DNA from 3 places in the Pseudovibrio sp. POLY-S9 genome. Region 3 is predicted to be linked to each of the others. Evidence: riboswitches for the same ligand, from Rfam matches in the RefSeq annotation. Region 3 holds a riboswitch; each other region holds the start of a gene.
The links. A riboswitch is a leader RNA that binds a small molecule or an ion and turns the genes downstream of it on or off. The one in region 3 is predicted to bind cobalamin.

Region 1 (5,219 bases), on a different contig from region 3:
TCATTGTACATATCATCCATGGAAACCTTAGGCTTCTCGCCAATATGGATGCAGCTCTCGGTCAGCTCGTACACCTTGATGCCGAATGGCTCCAGCGTCTCCGGTGTGAGCTCGCCACCAACCCTCATACCATAATTCCAACCTGCAAAAAAGAAATCCGCGTCAGCACCAATTAGGATTTCTTTGTTCGGATACTTTGGGGCAAGCTCCGGCAGCACAGCCACTTGATCCGTGAGCTCTTCATCCAGCGTCTTCCACCCAGAAATACCGGTGTAGCCCACCATGTTGTCCTGCAACTCCAGTGCCAGCATCATTTCTGTGAGGTTGGAGTCATGCGATACCGCCCGCTGCGGCACGCCATCAAATTCGACAGTGCGGTTACAGCTCTTGACGGAAACCTCTGCCAGCGCAGCAGAAGAGGAAAGCAGCGCCACAGTCAGCGCCAAACCAAGTTTTTTCATGAAAAAGAACCCTTACGAATGCAGATCAAATGTCAAAAGAGAGTGCTGTCGGTCCACCAGCTGATCGCGTGTTGTCCGCACCTGAAAAGCCTTGGAAACCAAAGCGGGAGAGAGGATCTGCTCCGGCGCCCCAAAGCCAAGCATCTGCCCGTGGTCCAGCAACAGGATCTGGTCACACACCTCAGCCGCCATGTTCAGGTCATGCAGACTGGTGATGATCGTCAGATCCAGCTCTTCAATGAGCTTCAGAATTTCCAGCTGATGGCGAATGTCGAGATGGTTGGTTGGCTCATCCAAAATGAGCAGCTCTGGCTCTTGCGCCAGTGCCCGCGCCACCATCACCCGTTGTCGTTCCCCGCCAGAAAGCGTGCCAAACAACCGTCCGGCCAGCCCGTCCAGCTGCAGAGCGCGGATAGCACGGTCCACCACCTGCCGGTCGCGCTCGCCAGATGCCGCCAGACCACTGCGATAAGGCGTGCGCCCCAGCTCCACGATCTCACGCACTTTCAGCGCAAAGTCCGTCGGCTGCTCTTGCAACACCGCCGCCACCCGCTGCGCCGTCACTTTGGCGGAGAGGGACCAGATGTCATCGCCGCCAACACATATCTGCCCGCTCATCGGCTTGTTGAACCGATAGAGCAGCCGCAACAACGTAGACTTGCCAGCCCCGTTCGCGCCAACCACGCCAAGCACTTGCCCCGCAGCCAACTCAAAACTCAACGGCTGCAACACCAACGAACTCTTCCGATCAGGCGCCCACGAAACATCGCACACAGAAACAAAAACCGCGCTCATGCCAAAGCACCCGTGCGCAGCTCAGCCCCAATCGGGCAGCCAACGGTGCCCAAATGATGAGAAACAAGATCAAGCATCGTACCAACCCACCCGAGTGAAACGCTACACATCATCAATGTAACGTTATAACGTTACATTTATTGTCGAATCCTGAGGCAAAAGTCAAGCACACACGCGCGTCGACCATCAGCGGTTCGCAAAACGATCCGGGATAAAGTTTAAGTCTTGAGGAAACAGGTAACATAACGCCCTCCGCGCAACGGCAGGGGCAAACAGAAACCGGATATGTGAGAGGCTTGCGCCAATGCAACCATTATGGCCTCCTCCGGGACGCCCCGCCCGGGTTGAAGTGAAACATAATGGCAGGTCTCCTGACTCGCGGGTCTGTGCTCAGCCAGCCTTCCCGGATCTCTCCAGTGGCATGCTTGGCGTCGCTCGCCGCTTACAGTTGCGGGGGCAGTCACGGAATTAGCGCCTGTTGGCTACACTTCACCGTGTTCCCTTTTAATCCCGAGGCCTTTCGCACCTCAGAAACCATAGGCCCGCATACTGAATTTTGCAGACCTCAATTGCAAGCGCTTTCGAGAATAGACCTGAGGTGCTGTTGATAGCAATTGCCAGCAACTCACTTGAAACACTCAAATACTTTCGCAAAACCATCCCAAGTTTTCCATGAGTTTCACTTGTGACAACGCCTTGCTAGGCTCTTGGCAATGACCAAACAGAGATTGCTTGAATTCACCAACTTTGACCATCCGGATAGCAATAAGTGAAAAGAGATGAAAACAGTCATTAAAAAGACTTCGATAATCTTGAGTGTCTTCGCTGTCTGTTTTGCAGTTTCGGGATGTTTATTGATTGGACCTCTCCTGCCGACACCTGGACATACGGAGATTGTGAAAATCGATTCATCAATGACGAACCAGGAGCTTTCTCGCAAGTTGCTTGCTATCTTTAGAAATCACGGTATAGCCCCCTGCACAATGTCAAGCCCCGCATACCATAGCAAAGTCCGTCACTCAGTTGATGAAAGGCCGCCGAATGGCTGTATTTGGGGAGGCTTTCGTCATCCAAGTCAGCCACAAGTAAATGCTGATGATGCAACTATAATCATCGGAAGTTTCCCAGAGTACAATAATAATGGGATAGGCCAATCAGCGAGATTTCGAAGACTCAGTAACAACGAGTTGGAGGTTACGGTAAAAGGACAAGGTGCGTACTATAGGAAGCTCCCAAACAAAAAAATCGCTCAAAAATTTGCCCGGATTATCAAAGAAAACCTGCAATAACAGCACACCCCACCGTCTTCCCGGACAAGCGCAGCGCAGATCCGAGATCCAGAGCCAAATGCTCAGGTGCTCCTAGCTCCTTCGCAACCCGTTCTTGGTAATCTCACCATGCATCCAGTGGGTGTCACTCTGTACGTGATCTGCGCGCACATACTTGGCCATATGTGTTGCCATGTCAGCCTCTTGGAAAGCCTCAGTGGTTCGCACGACAAAGCCCTCCTGTTTGCTCAGGTTGAGCCCGTTCAGCACTCCATCAACGCTTGCTTGAGTGAAAACGCCCCTGTGCAACACCGGAACAGGAGCAATGCCCAGCTCTGAGAAACGGTCCAGCGTCGCATCCCAACTCTGTGTGATGCCGCCAACAATCCATGCAAAACCTAGAAAGTAAGTGGGCAACCTGTCATAAGCGACGGAATGACGGGCAAACAGATACTCACCGATGATCCGCTCATCCTCAGCAAGACACGGCGAAACACCTGCCGCAAAAGCTTTCATCCAATCACGGGATGGATGATACCCACTGTCAGGGCTACGCGCATGGCATCCACTCTGCAGGATAGTCGTGTTCTCGCCGTCCATCTTCTCGGTAAAGACGACTTCTGCGGCGCTTTCCAGAACCGCCAAATCCCGCAGGATCTTGTCATCGCTCATAACACCGGGAGAGCTGGGTAAATGATAGGTGCGGCCATACTTCTTCATCGATCCCGCAGCTCCTTATCTCCAAAGCGAATAAGGGAACTCCGATTTTAATTCCTATGCTCATTGAGCCAGGACACCGCCCCTTCTTCTTATCGGGTGGTGATTACAAGCTTTAACGAGCAACCACAACCACCCACCGTCTTCCCGGACAAACGCAGTGCAGATCCGGGATCCAGAGCGATACGCTTAGGCATAAGCCACGACACAAACAAGTTGCTAACCCCTGCCATCCACGTCCCTGTTAAAACTACCAGTTTGACAGGGTAACTACCTCATCCCATCCTCATGCATGAAGCGCACAAGCCCTTTGTTATGGGCGGGAGGGTGGTGAATACAATACCTTCTTCGGAGGGGAATAAACTCGCCTGTCTGTTTGCAGGTTTCTAGCCTCCCGCCCGCCAAAGGGTTCTCACGCCACCCTCCGTCTTCCCGGACAAGCGCAGCGTAGATCCGGGATCCAGAGCGACATGCTCAGGCATAAGCCACGACACAAACGCCTCGCTAACCCCGTCATCCACATCCTTGTAAAAATTGTCAATTTGACAACTTGTGGTTTTCATTCCACATTCATACATGAGGCTTCGAAACCTCTCCAAACAGCGGTTACCGCTCCCGTCGACTAGCGGATTTTTTGTGCCTGCTTTATAGGTAGCGCGCAAACCTATTGCTATGAGCGGGAGGGCGGTGAATACAATACCTTCTTCGGAGGGGAATAAACTCGCCTGTCTGTTTGCAGGTTTCGAACCTCCCGCTCGCCAGCGGGCCGTCGAAAGCCTTGTTGTCGCGCGGTTGTTCAACACCCTACTTACAGAGGGATTGAGAATGATCGACTCCGCATGTGCCTGTGGCACCACAAATACTTTCCAAAATGAAATTGACGAAGTCATCGTCGCTGTCTCGGATTTGCAAAACCTCTCGTATATTCAGCATCTTGTGCTGACAGAGAGAATGCAGCACTCCAGTGAGCGCGATGCCCTGTTCACTCTGCATCACGCCTTCCGCGATCGCCTCGAAGCGCTCAAGAAAAGCTGCGGAATGTTAGAGCGAGTCGCTCATCCGCAGCCAATAAACACAAAAACTCCGCTTCCTGATTAAGCCGTGCAGCTCTTTGCTCGCTGGCACCCGCCCGAAAACCCCCATCGGTTTTCAATCAGGGAGATGCACAGGAGCAAAGAAAAAAGCCAGCCTCGTAAAAAAGGACTGGCTTAGAAAATGGCTTGATCGTGCAGCGCGCTCTACGTGATCGGTACCCCTGACCACGCAGAGCTCGTTCAACAGCACTGTGATGGGTAAATAGCACGAACCCGTGCCACTTGCCTCCGGTACCAATGGCGAAACGCAAATACACCCCGCATCCTCGCCAATTGGTGCCCTGCTGGTCTGCGGCAATACCACCCCGCTGCAGGCCAGCGCCCCCTTAAAAATACCAGTGCCAATAGTAGTGCGTCTACCCCATGAAAAATAAGGGGTGGCATTCCTTCTACCGCCCCACCTACTGGATCCCGCATCAAGTGCGGGACGACGGCGTTGAAGCAACCGCAACAACCTCACCAATACATTATAGTTACATCAGATAATCAAAACGCAGATCTCAACGTCTCTTTTGCTCGGACTGGGTACGTGGGCTCTATGAGGCACTCACAGAGGTAAGGCGTGATTTCGATAAACTGAGCTAAGTAGTAATGGCCAGTTAATTTACTTCCCCAATAACGTGTGATATCCGCCGGTATATTACCTATGGGGAAGTGTTATGAAAAAGCAATTGTTCGCTTTATGCGCTGCTTCTATGTTGATTGCTGGCTGTTCTAGCAGTGGAAGTAATAGTGTAGAAGTTCGCGCTCGAAAGGCTGCCAACCTTTCTATCTGGAAAACCCGTCAGGAGGTTCGCTTTGCAGGGAAGCCATTTGAGGTGGCTGTTGCAAAAGATAAAGCCTTTTCATTTGTTGCTCCCAAAGGCTCAGGATTTCCTTATTCG
Region 2 (5,219 bases), on a different contig from region 3:
ACAACTCCTACGCAACGCTCCCGGCTCTTGCAGAAACAGAATGTACTATTGGCATACAGGCATTTATCAGCGGAGCCACTTTTACAAATGGCAAATGCGATCTAACAGCCGACTGGCCTATGGGGCAAGCTATAAAAGCTTCTCCAAACGGTAGCACGCCCGTAAAAGAGGCTCAGCAAAAAGACCTCAAAGTCCTTGCCGCACTTGGCGGAGCTGACTTTGTCACTGCAGTTTGGCAAGAATGTAACGACAATCTTGATAGCTTTGTCGCGGCACTTGCTGATTTTGTGAAAACCAACGGTTTTGACGGAATTGATATCGACTGGGAAGACTCTGCGGCAATTGTAAGCGATGACCATTATAATGCAGTGAACTTTCTGGTTTCTCTTTCCCAGAAGCTCAAGGCAGCCTTACCATTTGATCAGAGCATCATCACACACGCTCCCCAACCACCATATCTGGACCCCACTTGGTACGGCGGCCCATACTTGAAGGTAATGGAACAGGCACACGACGTCATCGATTACTTGAACATTCAGTATTACAACAACAGTCCATGGGTCGGCGACACCCCAGCTGATGAAACCCGGTTGGTTGCAGGTACAACAGGCAACCCACCTCAATCCACCAGCATCGTTGGCCTTCAAAAAGCAGGCATCCCTGCGGAAAAGCTACTGGTGGGCAAACCGACAGCGAAGGGTAACGCCGGTCCGAGCGCGAACAATGGCTATATCCCCGCAGAAGATTTAGTTGAATATGTCATCGATCCTCTGAACAAGGCAGAACAAGAGTTTGGAGGCGCAATGGGTTGGCAGTTTGCAAAATCACCCGAAAGCCCTGATCTTGCAACAGAATGGATCTCAACTGTTGCAGATGCACTGGATCTGAAAGACAAAAAGTAAAACAATAATAATAAACGACGGAGCATCACTGCTCCGCCGTCCTCAAAATCAATAAGCAAGCTAGACTTAGCGAGTAAGTGGCTTGTACTTGATGCGGCTTGGGTCTGCAGCGTGTGCACCCAGGCGGCGAACCTTGTCTTTTTCGTAGTCTTCAAAGTTACCTTCAAACCACTCAACGTGGCTATCACCTTCAAAGGCCAGCATGTGCGTTGCAAGACGGTCAAGGAACATACGATCGTGCGAGATAACCACGGCACAACCAGCATAGTTCTCAAGCGCATCTTCCAGAGCTGCAAGTGTTTCGGTGTCAAGATCGTTGGTCGGCTCATCGAGCAGAAGAACGTTTGCGCCTGACTTCAAAACCTTAGCAAGATGCACGCGGTTACGCTGACCACCGGAAAGATCACCAACTTTCGCCTGCTGTCCAGCACCCTTGAAGTTGAAGGAGGAGCAGTAAGCGCGTGAGTTGATCTCTTTCTTATCAAGATAGATCACTTCAGCACCTTCGGAAATCTCTTCCCAAACGGTCTTGCTGTCATCCAGTTTATCACGGGACTGATCCACATAACCAAGGTGCACGCGGTCACTGACTACCACTTCACCGCTGTCAGGTTTTTCCTGACCGGACAACATCTTGAAGAGTGTTGACTTACCAGCACCGTTTGGACCGATGATACCAACAATACCACCACGTGGCAGTTTGAAGGTCAGATCATCAATCAACAGACGATCGCCAAAGCCTTTGGAAACGCCTTGAACGTCGATAACATTGTTACCCAGACGCTCACCAACAGGGATCAGAATTTGCTCAATAGAAGGCATACGCTCTTCTTGAGCAGTCAACAGAGCATCATAAGCATTGATACGCGCTTTTGACTTGGTCTGACGGCCCTTCGGCGTCATGCCCATCCATTCCTGCTCACGCTTGATAGCGCGGGAACGAGCCATGTTCTCACGGCCTTCCTGCTCCATACGCTTGGTTTTCTGACCAAGGTAAGTGGAGTAGTTGCCTTCATAAGGGATGCCCTGACCGCGGTCGAGCTCCAGAATCCAACCAGTCACGTTGTCAAGGAAGTAGCGATCGTGGGTAATGATCAGAACGGCACCCTTGAACTCACGCAGATGGCGTTCCAGCCAGTGCACGGTCTCAGCGTCAAGGTGGTTGGTTGGTTCGTCAAGCAGCATCAGGTCAGGCTCGGACAAGAGCAGCTGACACAACGCGATACGGCGACGCTCACCACCAGAAAGGTTATTTACAGGAGAGTCGGATGGAGGGCAGCGAAGCGCTTCCATTGCCATCTCAACCTGGCTTTCCAGATTCCACAGATCCTGCGCATCAATGATGTCCTGCAGCTGAGCACCTTCATCGGCGGTCTCATCTGAGTAGTTCATCATCAATTCGTTATAACGATCCAGAAGAGCCTGCTTGTGCGCAACACCTTCCATCACGTTTTCAAGGACGGTCTTGTCCTCGTTCAGCTTTGGTTCCTGCGGCAGGTAGCCAACTTTGGCACCTTCTGCAGCCCATGCTTCACCGGTGTACTCTTTATCAAGACCAGCCATGATCTTCAAAAGAGTAGACTTACCTGCACCGTTTGGACCAAGGATACCGATTTTCGCATCCGGGTAGAAAGACAGGTGAATATTGTCGAGTACTTTTTTTGCACCGTAGGCCTTGGAGACCCCGTGCATGTGATAGATGAACTGGCGCGCCATGGACTGCCTGCATCTCCTGATCTGTGTAAACAATGAAATCTCTGGAGAGCACTCATAGTGGAAGCAGCGCCAAGGGGCAATCCATAACACTTCAGCGATGATCAAATCCGTCGCTTTTTCTCCTCAAACGGAGAATTTCACGACAACACCTGGTCACTTCCACGCAAGAAAAAGGGCAGCAGGTTTACTCTGCCGCCCCAATAACAAACAAGCTCGTAAAAATTTACGCCAGCTTCAGCTGCGGAACCACTGTCAGGTTCCGAACAATCGCATTGTCTTCAACGGCCTTGAGCCCCTTCACAGCAATGAAGGTGACCAATGGCTCACACGCAACAATTGCCAGATAAGACAGAGCAAACTGCGCCCATGCCGTAAACGGCGTAGCAACGTCCCCAATCATCAACCAGAAGCCAACCATGCCGGTCACGCCAGCATAATACATCGCATCCAACTTCAGAATCTGCGCAAAGCTCACACGCTTGGTCAGTTCCTTGGAAAACAACTCACGGCCACTCAGGTAGTGAACGGCAATCAGCGGCAACATCAAAGACAGACTGTTGACGCCAAGATGGTACATGTCCTGCGGATCAAAAGCGAGCGCCTGAAACAGCAAGCCAATGGCAAACCCAAGCAGAACAGGGGTAAACCCGAGCGTCAGATACATCGCCATCGCACCAACGAAGTGAAGTTCCGATGCTCCAACAGACATATGGAAGCTCTGCATGAAAATGGAGAAGAAAACCGCAGCCAATAGCGTTTTCAGCGGTGTGAACGGCTCTTTCAGGAATTCTGAAATCTGCTCTTTGCAGCCCCAGACAATAACGCCAACGGCACCTGCATTGGCAGCAATAACCTTGGCGGCGGAAACGTAACCCGGTTCAATATGCATTTAATATGCTCCTCTTCGCACCCTCCGTGCGGTCATGAGTTTATGTCGTGTCGGGCAGGTTTCCTGGCTTATGGCTTTTGCGTCCTCCGCCTTCCCAGAGATCATCTCCAGTGGCTTTTATGAAGAACGCACCACGTAACAGTTGCGGGGGCAGCTGCGGTTCGGGCCCATCTTTGGTCATCCCTACCGCATTCCCTTTTCATCCAAGAAGCTTGGCTTCTACAGAACCCAACAGCGGGAATATCCTAAATTTAAAGAGAAGACACAACTAGAAATAAGAGGCAGTTGGGATAAGCAACAATCAGAGGGATGCAACGGCCTTCGTAACCCGCTAGAGCTGCAGGCAAAAAAAGAGGCGTGTACCCGTTGGTACACGCCTTTAAGAAAGTTGACACTCCCCCATCCGAGTGCCAGCCGAAGCTGTATTTAGAAATATCAGAGTGCCCCATCTCTTCATTGATCTTCATCAAAATAAATAAAATTACCTCAGAAACATCGGATATTATTCAACATTACAAAAGCACTCAGATTTTCAATCGATTAAAACTAGAATAGATCAAATATATCTCGTACAGCTTGCAACGAAAGTCTCAGTATTTTCTATTAGTTCTTGCTATAAGTTCTCTCCGAAGGTGCCTGCCACGAATATTTCCTTAGCCAATGCTCCTCAGGAGAAATCACAAAGCTCCAGGAGTTCTGCTGCTCTCCAGAATCATCAGGAGTTGAATCCGGTGTAGGAGTGGAAGCATTTTGGCTGTCAGAAATTTGGATTTCAAGCACCCCCTCACCTTTTCCAGCAAGCTTCAGCAAGCCAAGATCACTGTGAGATCGTCCAAGAAAAATCTGGGGTGCTGTTCCTATCCTCTCCCAGATAGTTCGGGCAAGATCTGTTGAAGACACCGGCGCTGCGTGGGGAGCAACCTCGATAACCCGAAATCTCGGAAGCCCGTAGTTCAACTCTGCCATAGTGCGATCTACTTCATGGTCTCCAAAGCTTAAAACCCAAATCTGAAAGTGATGTTCTTTCAAGAACCCCACCAACTCTTTCAGAGGCTGAAAAGCAAACTCTATATATGTTGCGCCAACAGCCTTTGGCCCGCGTAATGACAGATGAGCACGTACACTCTCAGAATAAACAGCAAAGCTTCCAAAACTGTCGCCAGCTTCAGGTGGCGTCACTTCATTGTCTGCGCCAGCCAGAGCGTCACTCCATAAAGCTCCATCGCCAACCAAAACAGCAACACGGTCATCGAGTTTCACATATTCAGGGCTCCCAGCCCGAGCCATACGCTCAATGCTTTCTACGATACCACGGCGCGCTGTGGTTGAGCTCCAACTCGGCAAGATGTTATCTCGCTCACCACCAGTTGGCTGCAAAACCGAAACCGCTGAGTATAAAAACAAGCTGGACCACTGCATCGTTCAAGACCACCTGAAAGTTGTTTCAGCAAGATGGTGAACTACAATGCACATCAATTGCCCATAAAAAATGAACTAAATGCTGTCGTGAAAAGAGAAGAGAATCATAATTGACAGCCTGCCCCTCTTTCCTCTCAACTTGAAGATAAATACGAGTATTCACGTATATAAAGAATTTCACTCAACGAAACATTTACTTACAATTTTCATAAATTAGCTTTGGAAGTGTCGGATAAACGTCATATGCACCGCACTTTTCGATACTTTTTAGAATTAAACCCGGCCCACCCCTA
Region 3 (5,219 bases):
AAGTTCGGGCATTACCGGGATTATGATCGCGATGACTTGCAGTCGACAGTGTATCTGGACCGCTTTCGCCGCGGCCCACACCGGTCTGATGTAGACTAAAACAAGCCTTCAATCTGGCTGTTTTCATCAAGCCCGATGGTCTCTGCTGCCGGATGGCGCGGCAGGCCCGGCATCACCATAATATCGCCAGTCAGTGCCACAATAAATCCAGCCCCCGCGGAAAGTCGAACCGCACGCACATGGATGCTGTAGTCTGATGGCGCGCCAAGCAAGGCTGGATCGGTCGAGAAGGAATATGGTGTCTTGGCCATACATACTGAAAGGTGGCCGTAGCCTTGTTCCTCATAGGACTTGAGCTGATCTTTGACAGCCTGCTCACAGGTGACCTTTGAGGCGCCATAAATCTTTTTGCAAATCCGGCGTATCTTCTTCCAAAGAGCCAGATCATCTTCATAAAGATGTTTGAACTCTGACTGTGTCGTCTGGAGGATCTCAGAGACAGAGGTCGCCAGCTCCTCAGTGCCTGCTGAGCCATTGGCCCAATGTGTGCAGGGCACGGCTTTAACACCGAGCTTCTCCATACGCGACATGATCACGTCAATTTCCTGGTCTGTATCAGGGCCGTACCGATTGATCGCCACAATTACAGGAACGCCATAGCGCTTGCAGTTTTTGACGTGTCGTTCCAGATTGCTCATGCCTTTTTCAAGTGCGGGGATGTTCTCTACTGTCAGATCATTCTTGGCAACTCCGCCATGCATTTTGAGTGCGCGAACCGTTGCCACAACAACAACGGCATTTGGTGTCAAACCAGCTTGACGGCATTTGATGTTGAAGAACTTTTCAGCGCCAAGATCAGCACCAAAACCAGCTTCCGTCACCACATAATCAGAAAGACGCAGCGCGGTCTTTGTCGCAATCACTGAGTTGCAGCCATGGGCGATATTGGCAAACGGACCACCATGGATAAAGGCAGGGTTGTTCTCAAGTGTCTGAACCAGATTAGGTCGGAAGGCGTCTTTAAGCAGCGCAGTCATCGCGCCATCGGCTTTCAGATCCCGGCAGTAAATCGGTGTCTTATCTTTGCGATACCCAATCAACAGGCGGCCTAAACGCTCCTGAAGATCCTGCAGGCTTTCAGCAAGGCAAAGCACGGCCATCACTTCAGAAGCCACGGTGATATCATAGCCAGACTCGCTCGGGAACCCGTTGCTGACGCCGCCAAGCCCAGTGGTAATGGAGCGCAATGAGCGGTCATTGATATCGACCACCCGGCGCCAGACAATCCGGCGCTGGTCAATATTCTCTGCATTGCCCCAATAGATGTGGTTGTCGATCATCGCAGAAAGCAGGTTATGCGCAGCGGTGATTGCATGCAGATCACCTGTAAAATGGAGGTTGATATCCTCCATAGGCACCACCTGCGCGTAACCGCCACCCGCAGCCCCACCCTTCATGCCAAAACACGGGCCTAACGAGGGTTCACGCAAGCAGATGGTTGTTTTCAGCCCGATGCGATTGAGCGCATCACCAAGGCCCACGGTTGTTGTGGTCTTGCCTTCTCCCGCTGGGGTTGGGGAAACAGCTGTGACAAGTATGAGTTTGCCATATGGATTGCTGTTCAGCTCTGGCATCTCATCCAGATTAACCTTGGCTTTAAACCGGCCATAAGGTTCAAGAGCGTCCTCCGGGATCTTCAGATTTTGAGCGATGCGCGCAATGGGTTTCATGTCTGCTGCGCGGGCAATTTCAATATCTTTCATGGAAAATCTCCAGATTAGAACGTGTAATCAAATGAGCCGGAGAGAGCGTCAAAACGCAAATCAGGCAGGAACAGCAATGTAATCTCTACGTAGAATCTCTACCGAATGCACCTGTAAAGTTCAAGATTGAGGTTGGGCACTTGAAACTAACTTAGTTAACGGTGCTCATCTGTGTTTTTGCTGAGATGTGAAATATTATTGCCTGAATAGCTGTTGGTCTGTTCTAAAATTCACCAGACTGCGCTTGCGCGGCAAATCCAAGAGCAGTAGAGCTGGTTGGCTTTTATAAACAAACTGCGCCGTGCCGTAGTTTCGTCGGTTAGGTCACCCCATGTTTTTATTTGAAGTTGCCGCGCTCGGTGCCGCTGCCACCTGGGCTGTTGGTGGTCTCATTTCAGCAAAACCTGCAGCTCACCTTGGAGCCATTGGCTTCAATTGTGTGCGTATGTGGTTTGTTGTGGTGTTTCTGGGTATCTATGTCATTGCAACAGGCACATGGAATACGGTTGATTCAAGCCACGCCTCTCTTATCTTTCTCTCTGGCTTTGTCGGCATCTTCATGGGGGACACATTGCTGTTCCTCACGCTCAACCGTATGGGGCCGCGCCGCACAGCCATCCTGTTTTCCATGAACGCACCCATGTCAGCGCTTCTTGGTTGGTTGTTTCTGTCAGAGGAGCTGTCATTTCAGGCGCTTGTCGGTATCTCGTTCGTTCTGGTCGGCGTTATCCTCGCCATTGCGTTTGGGAAGCGCAAAGACCAGCTTCATAAATGGGAGGCGATTAGAGGTCCTGTTGCCATTGGTGTCCTCTTTGGCACGTTGGCCGCACTTTCCCAATCAGTCGGGTCAATCATCATTCGTCCCGTTATGGAAAGTGGAGCAGATCCCGTCGCCATCTCGCTTATGCGCTGTACCATTGCAGCCTTTGGTTTGCTGGTGTTGTTTTACCTGCCGGGCCGTCCTTTCAGACTGGCGAACCCAATCAACAAAGAGATCGTCGCACTGGCCTCCCTGTCCGGCATGCTGGGCATGGGGATCGGCATGACGTTGATCCTCTATGCGCTGAGTGGCGGAGAGGTTGGCATTGTTTCCACCCTGTCAGCAACCACTCCAGCGATGATGCTGCCTGTTCTGTGGTGGCAAACCAAAGAGTTTCCTGCCATTGGGGCATGGTTCGGTGCACTCCTCGTCATTCTCGGCTGTGCTTTGATTTTCATGAGCTAAACAGATGATAAGGCAACGATGCTGCCTAAGCACCACAAGCAGGTGCGACCTTAAGTGGCCGCACCGCAAGATCTTGTAGCGTGGCCGCATCAGCAATTTCTGTGAGTTTTGCAGGCAATTGGTCGAATTTTATCAAGTTCGCTATTCAGCCAGTTGACGGAAGCCCCTGAAATCTGATCAATAGCCGGGCATTTGGTATTTTTGTCGATTAGATAAAAATGAAAAGGGAACACGGTCCGATTGGAAAAGCCGTGGCTGCCCCCGCAACTGTAAGCGTAGAGTTGTTGCTCACACATGCCACTGACGCAGCTGTTTAAAGCTGTGTTGGGAAGGCGGAGCAACAGTAAGGACGCGCAAGCCAGGAGACCTGCCAGATGCAGTCACTCACCCACGGCACGGGGCGTGCTAAGGGGCGGTATTCCGTTCAGGTGACATTCACAGTGCGTCTGAGCGGTAATGAATCTGACTTTATTTCAAAAGGTTATAACCAGATTTCTTCAAAGACGCACAATGCAATCAACAGCATGGTATCCGTCATGGATGCTGTGAATGATGGACCAAACTCGTGCGTAACACATCTTGGATCGCAGCTACCCTCAAATCCGGCGTAGCTCTCTCAGCTCTCCTCAGCTCAACTCTAATCTCCTCCGCAAACGAGACCGAGCTCGATGAAATCATCGTCATCGCCAACAGAACGGAAACCGAAGCCGGCAAAGTCGGCTCCACAACACATGTCGTGACCGAAGAAGACCTAAAGAACGACGGCGCTATGTTTGTCTCTGAATACCTGACAAAGTTGCCGGGTATCTCGTTCTCGCAAAACGGCGGAGCGGGTAAAACAAGTGCTTTGCGCATTCGTGGAATGAGTGGTTATTACACGAAGATTTTGCTGGATGGTGTCGATATTGCTGACCCGTCTGGTACGCAAGTTGAAGCTCGCCTTGAGCATGTCCTACTTAATGATGTTGAGCGTATTGAAATCTTAAAAGGCTCGCACAGTGCATTATATGGTGGCCAAGCGGTGGGGGGTGTTATCAATATCATCACCAAACGCGCTGCGCCGGGCACCGTGAAGCATAATGCGGCCATCGAGGGCGGCAGCTACGGAACCGTCAACGCGTCCTATGGATTTCAAGCGGCGACTGAAACAGCAGATATCGCAGTAAATGTGCAGCGCTACCATACTGATGGGTTTAGCGCGCAAACTCCAAAAAGTGACACAGCAGATGAGGACGGTTATGAGAACCTGACCTTTTCTGCAAAAGGTTCAGTCGATGTCACAGAGGCTCTGAACCTATATTTTGTTGCACGCGGTACGGATGGTCACAGCGAGTTTGATGGGGGATCTGATCCAGATGGGCGTGATGAGCAGGATTTTCATCAGTACATGGGAAAATTTGGTGCAGATGTTGCTTGGTTTGATGATCGAGTAACAACTGATGCTTCGTTTCAGGTCATTCATACAAAGCGCCAATACTTTGGCGGGTTCTCCAAAAAATACTCAGGTGATCGTTACAAGTTTGACGTTCTCAATACCTTTGAAGCGACAGACGAAATTACTTTGAATTTTGGTGGCGATTGGATGCATGAAGACTATACTGAGTATGGTAGTAGCCGTATCTTTGGTGGCTTTGTTGAAGCAATGGTTGAGCCATCAGATGACCTAAGCCTCTCGGTGTCTTCTCGCTTGGATTACCATTCTCATTTCGGTGCTTATTGGTCTGGTCGTGGAACCATTTCCTATCAGTTGCTTGAAGATACGCGTATCCATTCAAGCCTCGGGAATGGTTTTCGAGCGCCATCATCTTATGAGTTGTATGACGTAAAATATGGGAACCCAAATTTTGAACCTGAAACTGCCATGAGTTTTGACCTGGGTATCGATCAGAATCTGTTGGGTGATAAACTTAGACTTTCAGGAACCTATTTTCAGATCATGACTGAAGATTTGATTAGATATGACCGTACAACCAATAAATACGTACAGATCAACGGCATGTCCCGCAGCCAAGGTGCGGAGCTGTCTGCTAACTGGGATGTTCTCGACAATCTGAGCTTCAATGCTGCCTACACTTACACATGGGCTGTTGGACCAGACAAAAAACGCTTGGTGCGTGTCCCTCTGCATGACGTGAATGTAGGCGCGACTTACAAGCCCGTTGATGTGCTATCTCTCAACCTCAATACCAGTTACGTCTCCGGAATCGAAGATGACGGTGAGCTCGACGACT

Region 1: it holds a riboswitch for cobalamin, as region 3 does, so the genes downstream of both, PPL9_RS12555 (ABC transporter ATP-binding protein) here and PPL9_RS25490 (TonB-dependent receptor) in region 3, are expected to answer to the same signal.
Region 2: it holds a riboswitch for cobalamin, as region 3 does, so the genes downstream of both, PPL9_RS27350 (energy-coupling factor ABC transporter permease) here and PPL9_RS25490 (TonB-dependent receptor) in region 3, are expected to answer to the same signal.

What each region holds. Positions count from the first base shown of each region.
Region 1 is NZ_LCWX01000145.1:60,440-65,658, reverse strand. It holds partial or broken gene PPL9_RS12560 (ABC transporter substrate-binding protein) at 1-461, opposite strand, end outside; gene PPL9_RS12555 (ABC transporter ATP-binding protein) at 474-1,256, opposite strand; cobalamin riboswitch at 1,600-1,810, opposite strand; gene PPL9_RS12545 (RNA ligase family protein) at 2,618-3,244, opposite strand; gene PPL9_RS12535 (hypothetical protein) at 4,067-4,339, shown strand; gene PPL9_RS12530 (hypothetical protein) at 4,995-5,219, shown strand, end outside.
Region 2 is NZ_LCWX01000243.1:49,920-55,138, reverse strand. It holds gene PPL9_RS27360 (glycoside hydrolase family 18 protein) at 1-902, shown strand, start outside; gene ettA (energy-dependent translational throttle protein EttA) at 969-2,618, opposite strand; gene PPL9_RS27350 (energy-coupling factor ABC transporter permease) at 2,842-3,507, opposite strand; cobalamin riboswitch at 3,543-3,754, opposite strand; gene PPL9_RS27345 (hypothetical protein) at 4,111-4,926, opposite strand.
Region 3 is NZ_LCWX01000237.1:329,257-334,475, reverse strand. It holds gene PPL9_RS25505 (heparin lyase I family protein) at 1-99, shown strand, start outside; gene PPL9_RS25500 (formate--tetrahydrofolate ligase) at 96-1,763, opposite strand; gene PPL9_RS25495 (DMT family transporter) at 2,095-2,988, shown strand; cobalamin riboswitch at 3,165-3,378, shown strand; gene PPL9_RS25490 (TonB-dependent receptor) at 3,554-5,219, shown strand, end outside.